2 regions of the Paenibacillus sp. LS-5 genome follow, and region 2 is predicted to be linked to the other one. Evidence: riboswitches for the same ligand, from Rfam matches in the RefSeq annotation. Region 2 holds a riboswitch; the other holds the start of a gene.
The links. Region 2 has a riboswitch for S-adenosylmethionine ahead of AC0MA3_RS12935 (methionine ABC transporter ATP-binding protein). Riboswitches for the same ligand answer to the same signal wherever they lie in the genome.
Positions count from the first base shown of each region.

Region 1: another riboswitch for S-adenosylmethionine. It lies ahead of metA (homoserine O-acetyltransferase MetA); the one in region 2 lies ahead of AC0MA3_RS12935 (methionine ABC transporter ATP-binding protein).

Region 1 is NZ_JBWAVA010000004.1:197,434-203,115, reverse strand. Features, by position in the region: gene AC0MA3_RS08505 (HRDC domain-containing protein) at 40-1,059, shown strand; gene AC0MA3_RS08500 (1-phosphofructokinase family hexose kinase) at 1,171-2,103, shown strand; gene corA (magnesium/cobalt transporter CorA) at 2,187-3,122, opposite strand; SAM riboswitch class I at 3,550-3,688, shown strand; gene metA (homoserine O-acetyltransferase MetA) at 3,776-4,705, shown strand; gene AC0MA3_RS08485 (aminotransferase class I/II-fold pyridoxal phosphate-dependent enzyme) at 4,751-5,682, shown strand, end outside.
Region 2 is NZ_JBWAVA010000007.1:73,510-79,191, forward strand. Features, by position in the region: gene AC0MA3_RS12930 (methionine ABC transporter permease) at 56-724, opposite strand; gene AC0MA3_RS12935 (methionine ABC transporter ATP-binding protein) at 724-1,740, opposite strand; SAM riboswitch class I at 1,839-1,982, opposite strand; gene AC0MA3_RS12940 (Cthe_2314 family HEPN domain-containing protein) at 2,076-2,819, opposite strand; gene AC0MA3_RS12945 (UbiD family decarboxylase) at 2,832-4,601, opposite strand; gene AC0MA3_RS12950 (COX15/CtaA family protein) at 4,657-5,583, opposite strand.

The sequences.
Region 1 (5,682 bases), on a different contig from region 2:
ATGATGCATACTGTATGACTAGGAAGGTAGGGAACGCAGATGCAAATTGTATTTATGAATCGTTTGTCCAGAATATCAGGGGCCGATCAGGAGGTATTCGCCCAGCTCTGGATCGGGGAAGAAGAAGGTCTCTGGCGCCTTGGCTGGCGTGAATTCTCGGGCACAGAGGAAATGGGAGATAACGTGTGGTATGAAGGCGGCTCCTGGAATGAGATGCTCTGCGTTTACCGGCATGAGCTGGCGGTGAAGATGGGGGATGGCTACCGGCCGCTGATCGATGGTTCCTTTCACGAGGAGGACAGCCCCACGGGCTTACGTAATCAGGAGCAGCAGAAACTGCAGTATTTCAGCGAGCAGCATGGCAATGAATCTATCTATGAAGAGCTGTGTGCATGGCGCCGGGGTAAGGCTTCCAGTGAACGGAAGGCGCCTTATATTCTAGCCAGCAACCGGCTGCTGCGAATGCTGAGTGCCTTTCTACCCCGTACCCCGGAGGAGCTGCTGCAAATTCCGGGTGTGGGTGAAGGCAAGGCTTCGCAGTATGGCGGAGACTGGTTAAACATAACTTCTGGTATAGAGCGGGAGCATAATTTTCCGCTGGGCTGGGTGCATGAAGCTGTTGATGAGGAACATTTTATGTCCTGGCAGTATAAGCAGAAAGAGCTGAAATACAAGAAGCAGCTGGAGCGCTTGCGGCTGCGAAGAGTGCTGCTGCAGGGAATTGAGGACGGTCTCGGCATGGAGCAGCTGAAGGTACAGAGTGGAGTGAGCCGTCGTGAAGTGCTTGAAGCTGTAGAGGAGCTGGAAAAGGACGGCTATTCCGTGGAGAAGCTTATTGCGCTTGAACTGGCGGGTATATCCCCAAGTGAGCTAGACGGAATATGGACGGCCTATGAGCTTATGGGAGATACCTTCCTGAAGCCCGTCCTTTTCAAAGCCTATGGGGAAGCCTTCACTCCTGCGGAAGGGCTGGATGTCTATTATGAGCGGCTGCGCCTAATCCGCATCCGGTATCGGAGGGGGCAGGCGGTTCAGTTAGGTTCGGCAACGAATTTTTAGTTTCGGCAGACTGGTGTCTTGAATGAAGCAGTTTCCTTGGAGTTCTCCCTTTAGGAAAATACAGTGTATTGGAGTAAAATACAGGTATTCCGAGTAAAAGGAGAGAACGCTATGATCGTAACATTAACGGTTAACCCTAGCGTGGATGCCAGCACAGGGATTGAAAAGGTGGTGCCGGACCATAAGCTGCGCTGCCGGGAAGCTTCTTATAAGCCTGGAGGCGGCGGGGTCAACGTATCCAGGGCCATCCACAGACTGGGTGGCGATTCCCTGGCCCTGTATGCATCTGGCGGACTGCACGGGCAACTGATTCATGAGATGCTGGATAAGGAGGGGGTCAGCCACCAGGAGATCCCGATTTCCGGACAGACACGGGAAAATCTAATTGTCGTAGAGGAATCCACAGGACAACAGTTCCGATTCGATATGCCGGGTCCGCGGTTTATTGAAGGTGACTGGGAGCAGTGCTTGGATCAATTGAAATCGTTGGCAGGGAAACCATCGTATATTGTAGCGAGCGGAAGCCTGCCTCCAGGCTGTCCGGCAGATTTCTATGGCCGTGTTATTGAAGCGGTGAAGCCATGGCAGGCGAAGGTTATTGTGGATACCTCGGGCGAAGCGCTGCAAAAGGCGGCGGATGCTGGCGTATATCTGCTCAAACCCAATGCACGCGAGCTTGAGGAGCTGGCCGGACACGCAATTACAGGTGATGCCGAAATTCAGGCGGCTGCGCTGGAGCTGATCGAGCAAGGACGGACAGAGGTGGTACTGGTGTCGCTTGGCGGAGAGGGGGCCCTATTGATTACAAGGGAGGGCTGCGAGCATATCAAGGCACCTGAAGTTCCCGTGCTGAGTGTGGTAGGGGCCGGTGACAGTCTGGTGGGCGGGCTGGTCTACAGTCTGGAACGGGGGTGGCCTCTGCGCCGGGCGGTTCAATTCGGAATCGCCTCCGGAGCGGCGGCGGTAATGAACCCGGAGCGTGAGCTGTGCAAACGCGGGGATACGGAACGGTTGTTTGCGCTAATCGAGGCAGCAGATGCTTAAGCTCTGATATAAACCAAAAAGACGAAGGCTTCCTTACCATGAGGTATAGGGGGCCTTCGTCCTGCTTATTCGTCCAATATGATTCATAGCCATTCCTTTTTGCGGAAAATAAACAGCATCCCGCAGCCAAGTGTAACCATGACCGCAATGACTCCATAGTAGCCGTAACGGGTATGGATTTCAGGAATATTATCAAAGTTCATCCCGTAGATCCCTGTAATAACTGTCAGCGGCATGAATATCGTGGTAATGGCGGTGAAGACTCTCATGATCTCATTCGCGCGGTTGGCGATACTGGACTGGTAAGCTTCACGTAAGTTGCCCATGAGATCGCGGTAGGTTTCAAAGGTTTCAGAGATCTTGACCGCATTTTCATAAATATCGCTAAAATATTTCTGCAGCTGATCATCGATCAGACGGAGGTCTTTTTTGTTAAGGGTATTGATAACTTCCTTCTGTGGTCCCAGCATTTTCTTCAGCCAGAGAATTTCACTCCGCAGACCGATGATCTCGCTCAGATGCGATTTCTTGGTATGCATCAGGATATCCTCTTCCAGTTTCTCAATCCGCGCCTCTATCCGGTCACCAACGGAGAAAAAGTTGTCTACGACAAGGTCGATCAGCAGATAAAGGAACCGGTCCGGCTCACTAACCTCTTGCTCCCACAGGACGGGCTTCAGCACACGCAGTTCGTGGATCTTTTGCTTGGTCACGGTGATAATGAAATGTCTGCCCAGAAACACGTTGAGCGCCCGGAGGAAGATCTCTTCATCATCAAAACGGATGCTATTAACTACAATAAAATAATGGCTCTCATAAATTTCAAGCTTTGGACGCTGATCCTCTTCGCTGAGGCAGTCTTCAACGGCCAGATCATGCAGATTGTACAAAGGCTGAAGCAGCTCCAGATCCTCAACATCCGCATCAATCCAATAAAATCCCTCTGCAGGGACTGTCAATGTTTCTTCAATGTCATCTACAGGTGTAAAAACGCCTGCGTTTACCAACCGGATTTTCATCTGATTCCGCTCCTCTTGACCCCGGTCTTCTCCAGGGCTTGTGCTAATATAGGCACAGGGAAAAATCAGCTTGGCCGGTGGTACGGTCAATCCATGAGGCCAAATGACGGTTCGAGGGCATGAAGAAGAAATGCTCCCGCCGCCGGCAAGCTGATGTTAATCCTGTGTGGTTGCTCTTTCTGGACGCTTAACTGCGAACTCGGGTCGCCTTCCATTCTTCTCTCACCTCTTCTTATCGTCAGGTAGGGCCTTTGAAACCCTTGTCTAGTATAACCCCCGGGTATAGGTCTTTCAAGCTAAATTCTTTACGCTTAAAAGGGCCTACTAGCATTGTATGGACTTGACGAAAAGGAGGTTCATGATTTAAAGTAAATTTTAAGAAAAGCATTTAACGTTATGTGACTTTTTCTCAATTGAATACAGCTAAATCTTATCAAGAGCAGGTGGAGGGACTAGCCCGATGAAACCCGGCAACCGGCGTGTGAACGCACGGTGCTAATTCTTGCGGAAGCTTTTGCAGGTAAGCCATTCAGGCTGCCTGGCACAAGTTCTCTGGCAGATGAGAGAGGCGCATATGACTAACAGATATATGACCTTTCTCGCCCGGGAAAGGTCTTTTTTATATTCATTTTAACGGAGGAGTGGAAACTGTAATGCCAATTAAAATTCCCGACAGCCTGCCGGCCAAGGAAGTTTTGTCCGGAGAAAATATTTTTGTAATGGATGAAAGCCAGGCTTTCCACCAGGATATCCGCCCGCTTCGTATCGCGATTCTGAATTTGATGCCTACTAAGGAAACCACGGAGACGCAATTGCTGCGTCTGGTCGGGAATTCACCGCTTCAGGTGGATGTTGTACTGCTGCACCCTAGCTCCCATACCTCGAAGAACACTTCGGCAGAACATCTGAAGAGTTTTTACAAAACCTTTGATGAGATCAGTGACCGCCGCTTTGACGGGCTGATTGTAACCGGCGCTCCGGTGGAGCAGTTTGAATTCGAAGACGTGAACTACTGGGAAGAGCTTAAGGGAATATTTGAATGGAGCAAGCACAATGTGACCTCGACAATGCATATCTGTTGGGCCGCACAAGCAGGGCTTTATCATCACTTCGGCGTTCACAAGGTGGAACTGGAAGAGAAGTGTTTCGGCGTTTTTCCACACACCATTAACCATACTAACGTAAAGCTGCTGCGCGGTTTTGACGAGGTGTTCCATGTTCCGCATTCCCGGCACACGGATGTCTCGCGTGAAGATATCCTTGCGAATCCCGAGCTGCAGATTCTTGCCGAATCCGAGGAAGCCGGAGTGTATCTGGTGTCGACGCTTGACGGAAAACAAATTTTCGTGACCGGACATTCCGAATATGACCCGTTGTCGTTAAAATGGGAGTATGACCGGGATATCGCCAAAGGAATGGATATTGCCATTCCGAAGCATTACTACCCTAAGGATGATCCGCAGCGCACACCGCCGGCTGTCTGGCGTGCTCATGCCAACTTATTATTCTCTAATTGGCTCAATTACTATGTATACCAGGAGACCCCTTACGATATAGACCAGGCCGATTATTTAGTATTTTAAAATATAGAAAATATATGCATACACCACACTTAGGAGGCAGCAGCAATGGATGAGAAACTGAGGATTGAGAGCAGATTGGCACAGATAGGTTCACTCGAGGACCCGGCTACAGGAGCAATTAATTATCCGATCTATAACGCTACGGCTTTCCGTCACCCCAGACTCGGGCAGAGCACAGGTTTTGATTATATCCGTACCAAGAATCCTACCCGCTCGGTGCTGGAAGAAGCTGCAGCACAACTGGAATCCGGCGATGCAGCCTTTGCCTGCAGTTCTGGAATGGGGGCGCTGACGACGGTATTTTCTTTGTTTGGACAGGGCGACCATTTGGTGGTTTCGCTGGACCTGTATGGCGGAACCTACCGTCTGCTTGAACGGATTCTTTCCAAATATGGCATCAGCGCTTCCTATGTGGATACGAATGATCTGGACGGGCTGGAGGCTTCGCGGCGTCCGAATACCAAGGCTGTATTTATCGAAACACCTACCAATCCTCTAATGATGATTACAGATATCGAAGCTGTTTGTACCTGGTCCAACCGTCATGGCCTGCTCACCATTGTCGACAACACGCTGTTGACGCCCTTTTTCCAGCGGCCGCTGGAGCTCGGAGCGGATATCATCGTTCATAGCGCAACCAAATATTTGGGGGGGCATAACGATGTCCTTGCCGGGCTGATTGTAACCAAAGGCACGGAGCTGTCGGCAGAAATGGCCATTCTTCATAATTCGCTCGGTGCAGTGCTTGCTCCGAACGACAGCTATCAGCTCATGAAGGGGATGAAAACACTTGCTCTGCGGATGGAGCGTCATGAGAGCAATGCCCTGGCGCTAGCCCGCTATCTACTGGAGCATCCAGCCGTGGCTGAGGTTTTCCACCCTGGCCTGCCGGATCATCCCGGCTATGAGATTCAGAACCGACAGTCCTCAGGCAACACCGGGATTTTCTCCTTCAAGGTAAAAGACGCCAGGTATGT
Region 2 (5,682 bases):
TAAATCCCCCTCTAATGATTATGTGTGTAGAATAAGGCTTGTATATGGAAGTACCTTATTTCCGGGTAAAATGTTGAACCAGCCGGTCACCGGCCATTTGCAGCAGCTGCACGAGAATTACCATCAGCGCTACCGAGATTATCATGACTTCCTTCTGATAGCGGTAATAACCGTAACGGATTGCCAGGTCGCCCAGACCACCGCCGCCAATCATTCCCGACATAGCTGTGTATGAAACCAGTGTAACGATGGTAATGGTCACTCCGGCTAACAAACCTGGACGGGCTTCCGGCAAAAGCACGCGCCAGACGATTTGCCCTGTCGAGGCCCCCATCCCTTGCGCGGCTTCGATCACGCCCCGGTCCACCTCGCGTAGAGCTGTTTCCACCAGTCTGGCAAAAAACGGAGCTGCGCCGATTACCAGCGCCGGAATGGTACCCAGTACGCCTATCGAAGTCCCCATAATACTTTTGCTGAGTGGAATCAAAGCGACCATCAGGATAATGAAAGGCACCGAACGCAGGATATTCACCACGAAGGATAATACCGAGTAAATCGACCTGATAATGACGTTATTCGATCTTCCCCATAAATATAACACAATTCCGAGTGGTAAACCAAGAATAATTGTGAACATTCCGGAATAGGCCAACATTCGAAGGGTAGCGATGCCTGCATCCAGCATTTCTTCCCAGTTAATCTCATTAAAATTCAAGCCGCCCATTACGCAAACACCTCCACATCAAGACCTTGTGCGGCCAGCTCGGCCAGAGTCGCTTCAACCGCTTCGAGACTTCCCTCAAACCGCACCACAAGCTGGCCGTAAGGCACATCCTTAATTGTGGAAATCGTTCCCTGCAGAATTGCAAAATCCACACCGGTTCCCCTGACCACATGAGAAAGCGTTGATTCGTATGTTTTTTGTCCCAGGAAGGTAATCTTGACTGATTTGCTGTACTGTTCATATACGGCATCCAGTGCTACACGAAGTGGCCCGTCCTGCTGACTTTCACTACGGATGAAATCCTTCGTCACCTCATGCTGCGGCTTCAGGAAAACCTCGGCTACTTCCCCCTGCTCGACAATCCCGCCGCCATGAATGACTGCAACCCGGTCACAGATGCTCTGGATCACATGCATTTCATGAGTAATCAACACAATGGTCAGATTGAACTTCCGGTTAATGTCCAGCAGAAGCCTCAGAATAGCGTCGGTCGTCTGCGGGTCAAGGGCTGAGGTTGCTTCATCGCAGAGCAGCACATCGGGATTACTGGCCAAGGCCCGCGCAATGCCTACCCGCTGCTTCTGCCCTCCGGATAGTTGTGCCGGATATTTGCGGCTATGCTCTTCAAGACCTACAAGTGCAAGCAGATCCCTAACCCTCGGTTGAATCTGTTTGGCTGGCGTCCCCGCCAGTCTTAGAGGAAAAGCAATGTTGTCGTAGACCGTCGCAGAAGACAGCAGATTAAAATGCTGAAAGATCATGCCGATCTTGCGGCGCTGTTCCTGCAGTTGTCTTTGACTAAGGGAAGTCAATTCCACGCCGTCCACCCATACCTCACCGTGTGTCGGGCGTTCCAGCAGGTTGATGCAACGGATCAGCGTACTTTTGCCGGCACCCGAGTGGCCGATGACTCCAAAAATCTCCCCTTTTTGAATCGACAGGTTCAGCCCGGAGAGCGCCGTTGCAGCGTTGCTGCCTTTTCCGTATACCTTCGTCAAATCTTTCAGCTCTATCAAAACAGTTGTCCTCCCCAAGTAACCCATATAAAAACCAAAAAGACCTCTTACGATCGAATGCAGATCGCAAGAGGCCCTGTGATTGTGTTAACCATGCCTTCTCATCTGCCAACGACCGCAAACCACGCGGCATTGTAGGAATTAGCACCATGACATTTGAACAAGAGTGACGTTAGTCGCTTCCCATACAAATCGGTTGCCGGGCTTCATCGGGCCTATCCCTCCGCCGCTCTCGATAAGAGTTTGTTATGCAATTAGTTGCCCTAACATGTAAGATGCTAATGCAATCTCAAGTATAGTAAGTTTCAAGTTTTTTGTCAAAGGGAACTTTTTACTTATGAAGAACCCCCGGGCTTTAGATTTGCAGCGATGTTGCTCTTGTGCCACTGCTTATTGCTGTACCGGAATGCTGCTGCCAAGGTTTTACATACCATCTCAAGGCTTTGCTTCAAATCCTCCAGATGGCTGTCCAAATCCTCAAGATGTATCTTATCATGAAGCCCCTGATGCCGCTGCCACAGATCATCCTGCATCTCAGCATTCATATAGTGGATCTCGGCGTTACGTCGTTTGCGCAGATTCTCCAGCGGCTCCCGGTAGGAGTTCTTGATCGCTTCCAGTTCATCAGCGAGTTCTGTGTGCTGCTTAAGTAATTGAAACTGGCGGAGTACGGTAAAATAAGAGAAATGGGCTTTGATCTTGCTGGTGTTCAGATCATACAGACTGTTAAGCACCGTACCCAGCTTGTCCAGCAGCGAAAACACACGAATGAAGCCATCTTTATAAAAGTAAACATATCTTGCATATTCGCCCTGTTCCATAGGGGACATATCATCCATGTAACCCGCTACCACAGATTTGCGGAAAAAGGCAGCTGCGAACCAGCTTTGCTCCAGCTCATCCAGAGAGGAGATTAGTCCGCGTGTCCAAATTTCAAGCTTGCGGTATTCGTGGTCATGGTCTTCATGTAAGTTCATGTCCTTGCGCAGCGTGGATGCTAGCTTGGCCATATTCTCCATGGCATCAGCCAGCACACCGCTGTTCTCACGGGGCGGCTCTCCGAGTAATATCCGCAGCATCCTGTAACCTCCTCAGTGTGGGAAATAGCTTTTCCAGTTGCGGTCCACCCGCTGAACAATATCCTCACGCGGAACCAGCTCCTCCGGATACCCCCGCTTCATCCTGGCATCGATCACAAGGGGAAGCTTATAGCCAATATGATGGCGCTTGATCTCATATTCCTCGTAGATATCGCTGGCCGGTTCGAACCTTGTGAACACCGTCCAGAGGAAAGAAGTTTGGGAACGCACCGTATCAGCGGCGTTATCGACCACAATCACGAGCGGCCAGGCTGTTCCCTGCGCACGCAGAGCCGCGACTAGCCGGGACGGAAGCTGTGGATCTTCTTCATAGGATGCACCGGAAACGGCTAAACATCCACGGCAGTAAGGAATTGCCTCTGTGATTCCTGGCAGCAGACCTTCTGAATACTCATAAGGAAGCTCTCGCACCGGACTACCCACCCCCAGCATGATAGCCTTGCTGCTGCTGTTGGACGGATTCGCAGAATGCGCTTGATCGTCCTGGGAGGCATTGCCGTATATCCTGAGGCCTGAAGCGGGGTCAAAGCGTTCCAGTACACTCTCCAGCAGTCCGGGGAAATCAGTCAAATCGGCCGGTTTATCTGTTAACAGCAGGAATTTGGTCCGGGATAGCTGGCCCTCTCCCAGAATCCGGAAGGCAGATACCATCGCTTCATTAGGATAGCTCTCTCTCACGACAGCTGATACCAGAGAATGCGGACCACTTTCCGAATACTCCCACAGTGCTTTGACAGAAGGCATGAGCAGCGGGTACACAGGAGCTAAGAGCCGCTGTATATACTCCCTGAGATAGTAGTCCTCCTGGCGCGGCTTGCCGACAATGGTTGCCGGATAGATGGCATCCTTGCGATGCCAAATCCGCTGAACGTGCATGACTGGAAAATCGCTGGGTTTGGAATAATAACCATAGTAATCGCCAAAAGGTCCGTCTGTGTGGCGCTCTTGCGGCATTACCAGTCCCCGGATGGCGAACTCCGCTTCTGCGGGAATCCGGTGCCCTCCCATCGGGTCCTTGACCATCTGCAGCTTTCGCCCCAGCACCAGAGAGGCTAGCATCAGTTCGGGTATCCGTTCTTGAACAGGAGCCGCAGCTGCGGCGATCAATGCCGGGGGGCCGCCTAAAAAAACGGATACCGGAAGTGATTCTCCGAGCAGCTCTGCCTCCCGGTGATGGAAGCTGCCCCCTTTATGCTTTTGCCAATGTAATCCCACTTTGCTGTCATCATAAACTTGATTCCGGTATATCCCTAGGTTATGGTCATTCGGGTTAGTAATGCTCTCCGTATACACTATAGGCAGAAGAATGGAGGGACCTCCTTCCTCCTGCCAGCTGGTAATTCGGGGCAACTCTTTAAGAGGATCCGTACTGCGGCAGATGCCAAGCACCGGGGCTTCTCCCTGCGGCACATTTCGGGTCCCCACCTTAAGCAGGTCCATGAACAGCCGTTTTTCCTTCCAGATCCCTGACGCTGTTGGCGGCAGCAAGGTTTCCACCGCTCCCATCATCGACTTCATCAACTGCTCCGGACGCGTCCCGAATGCCTGATTGGCCCGGCGTACCGTGCCGAAGAGATTGGTCGCCACTGGAAACGGTGTTCCGATTACATTCGTGAAGAGCAAAGCCGGCCCTTCCTCTTGTACAACACGCCGATGAATCTCCGCAAGCTCCAAATAAGGATCTACCGGCGCTTCAATCACGGCAATGTCCTTATCCCGGCGGAGCTGTTCAATCCATTGACGCAAATTACCGTATCCCACTATATACTTCCTCCTCAAACCGGGCGCTATCCCGCAAAAGTTTGATGAGCGTAGACTATTTATCCGCTCTTTCCAGCTGCCATACGCGTACACTCATGTAACACAGAACGCCGAAGAGTCCGGCTATCAGGAGAATGTGCGCCAGTGCGGCAAATATGTACAGCCGTTCATTATATAAGGTATGGACAACAGCCGCACCGCTGAATACCTGAAGCAGACACAGAATTACAGCAGTAGCACCAAGTATCCTCAGCTCAGTCAGTGCTGTATATCTCCAGAAGGCTAAATGTCCGAGGTACGCAATCAGGAGAAACAACAGTGCAGCCGCAACTCTATGCATAAACACAATAGCCACACCGCCAGACAACTCTGGTATCCATTCTCCGTTACAAAGCGGCCACCCGGAGCACCCTCCCTGGGAATCCGTATGGCTGACATAGGCTCCAATATATACCACTATATAAGAATATAACGCAGCCGCCCATGTTAAGTTGCGGAAGCCTTTGCTGACACGGGGTCCAGGCGAAGGAGGATTATCCCCAAGCGTATAGCGCCTTTTCGTCCCAAGTGCAAGCATCAGCGAGCTGGCAAAAGCGATCAGGGAGAAGCCCATATGCAGTGCCATCACCGCAGCAGACTGCGATTTAACCACCGCAAGCGCTCCCATTCCTCCCTGTACCACCACAAATAAAAGTGTCAGCAGAGCATACACCATCAGTTCTCTCCGTTTACGCGCATAACGCCAGAATGCCAGCACCGAGGCAAGGGATAACAGTCCTGCCAGCCCGCTGAACAAACGATGTGTGTATTCGATCAGTGAGCCTATTGTATAAGCAGGAACCAGCTTTCCGTGACAGAGCGGCCATTCATTGCCGCATTCCAGTCCGGAACCGGTCTTGGTCACTACTGCACCCCCGAGAAGCGCCAAAAACATAACCAGACAAGTGATGTAGCTGAGCCATTTCAATGGATTCATCGTCAATGAGATCACCCGCAATTTTATAGGAATAAAAGGGAAAAGTACTTGTTGAATTGCTACAAAGGTCCACGTTAATAAAAACACCGCTTCTGCTCGGGTAGG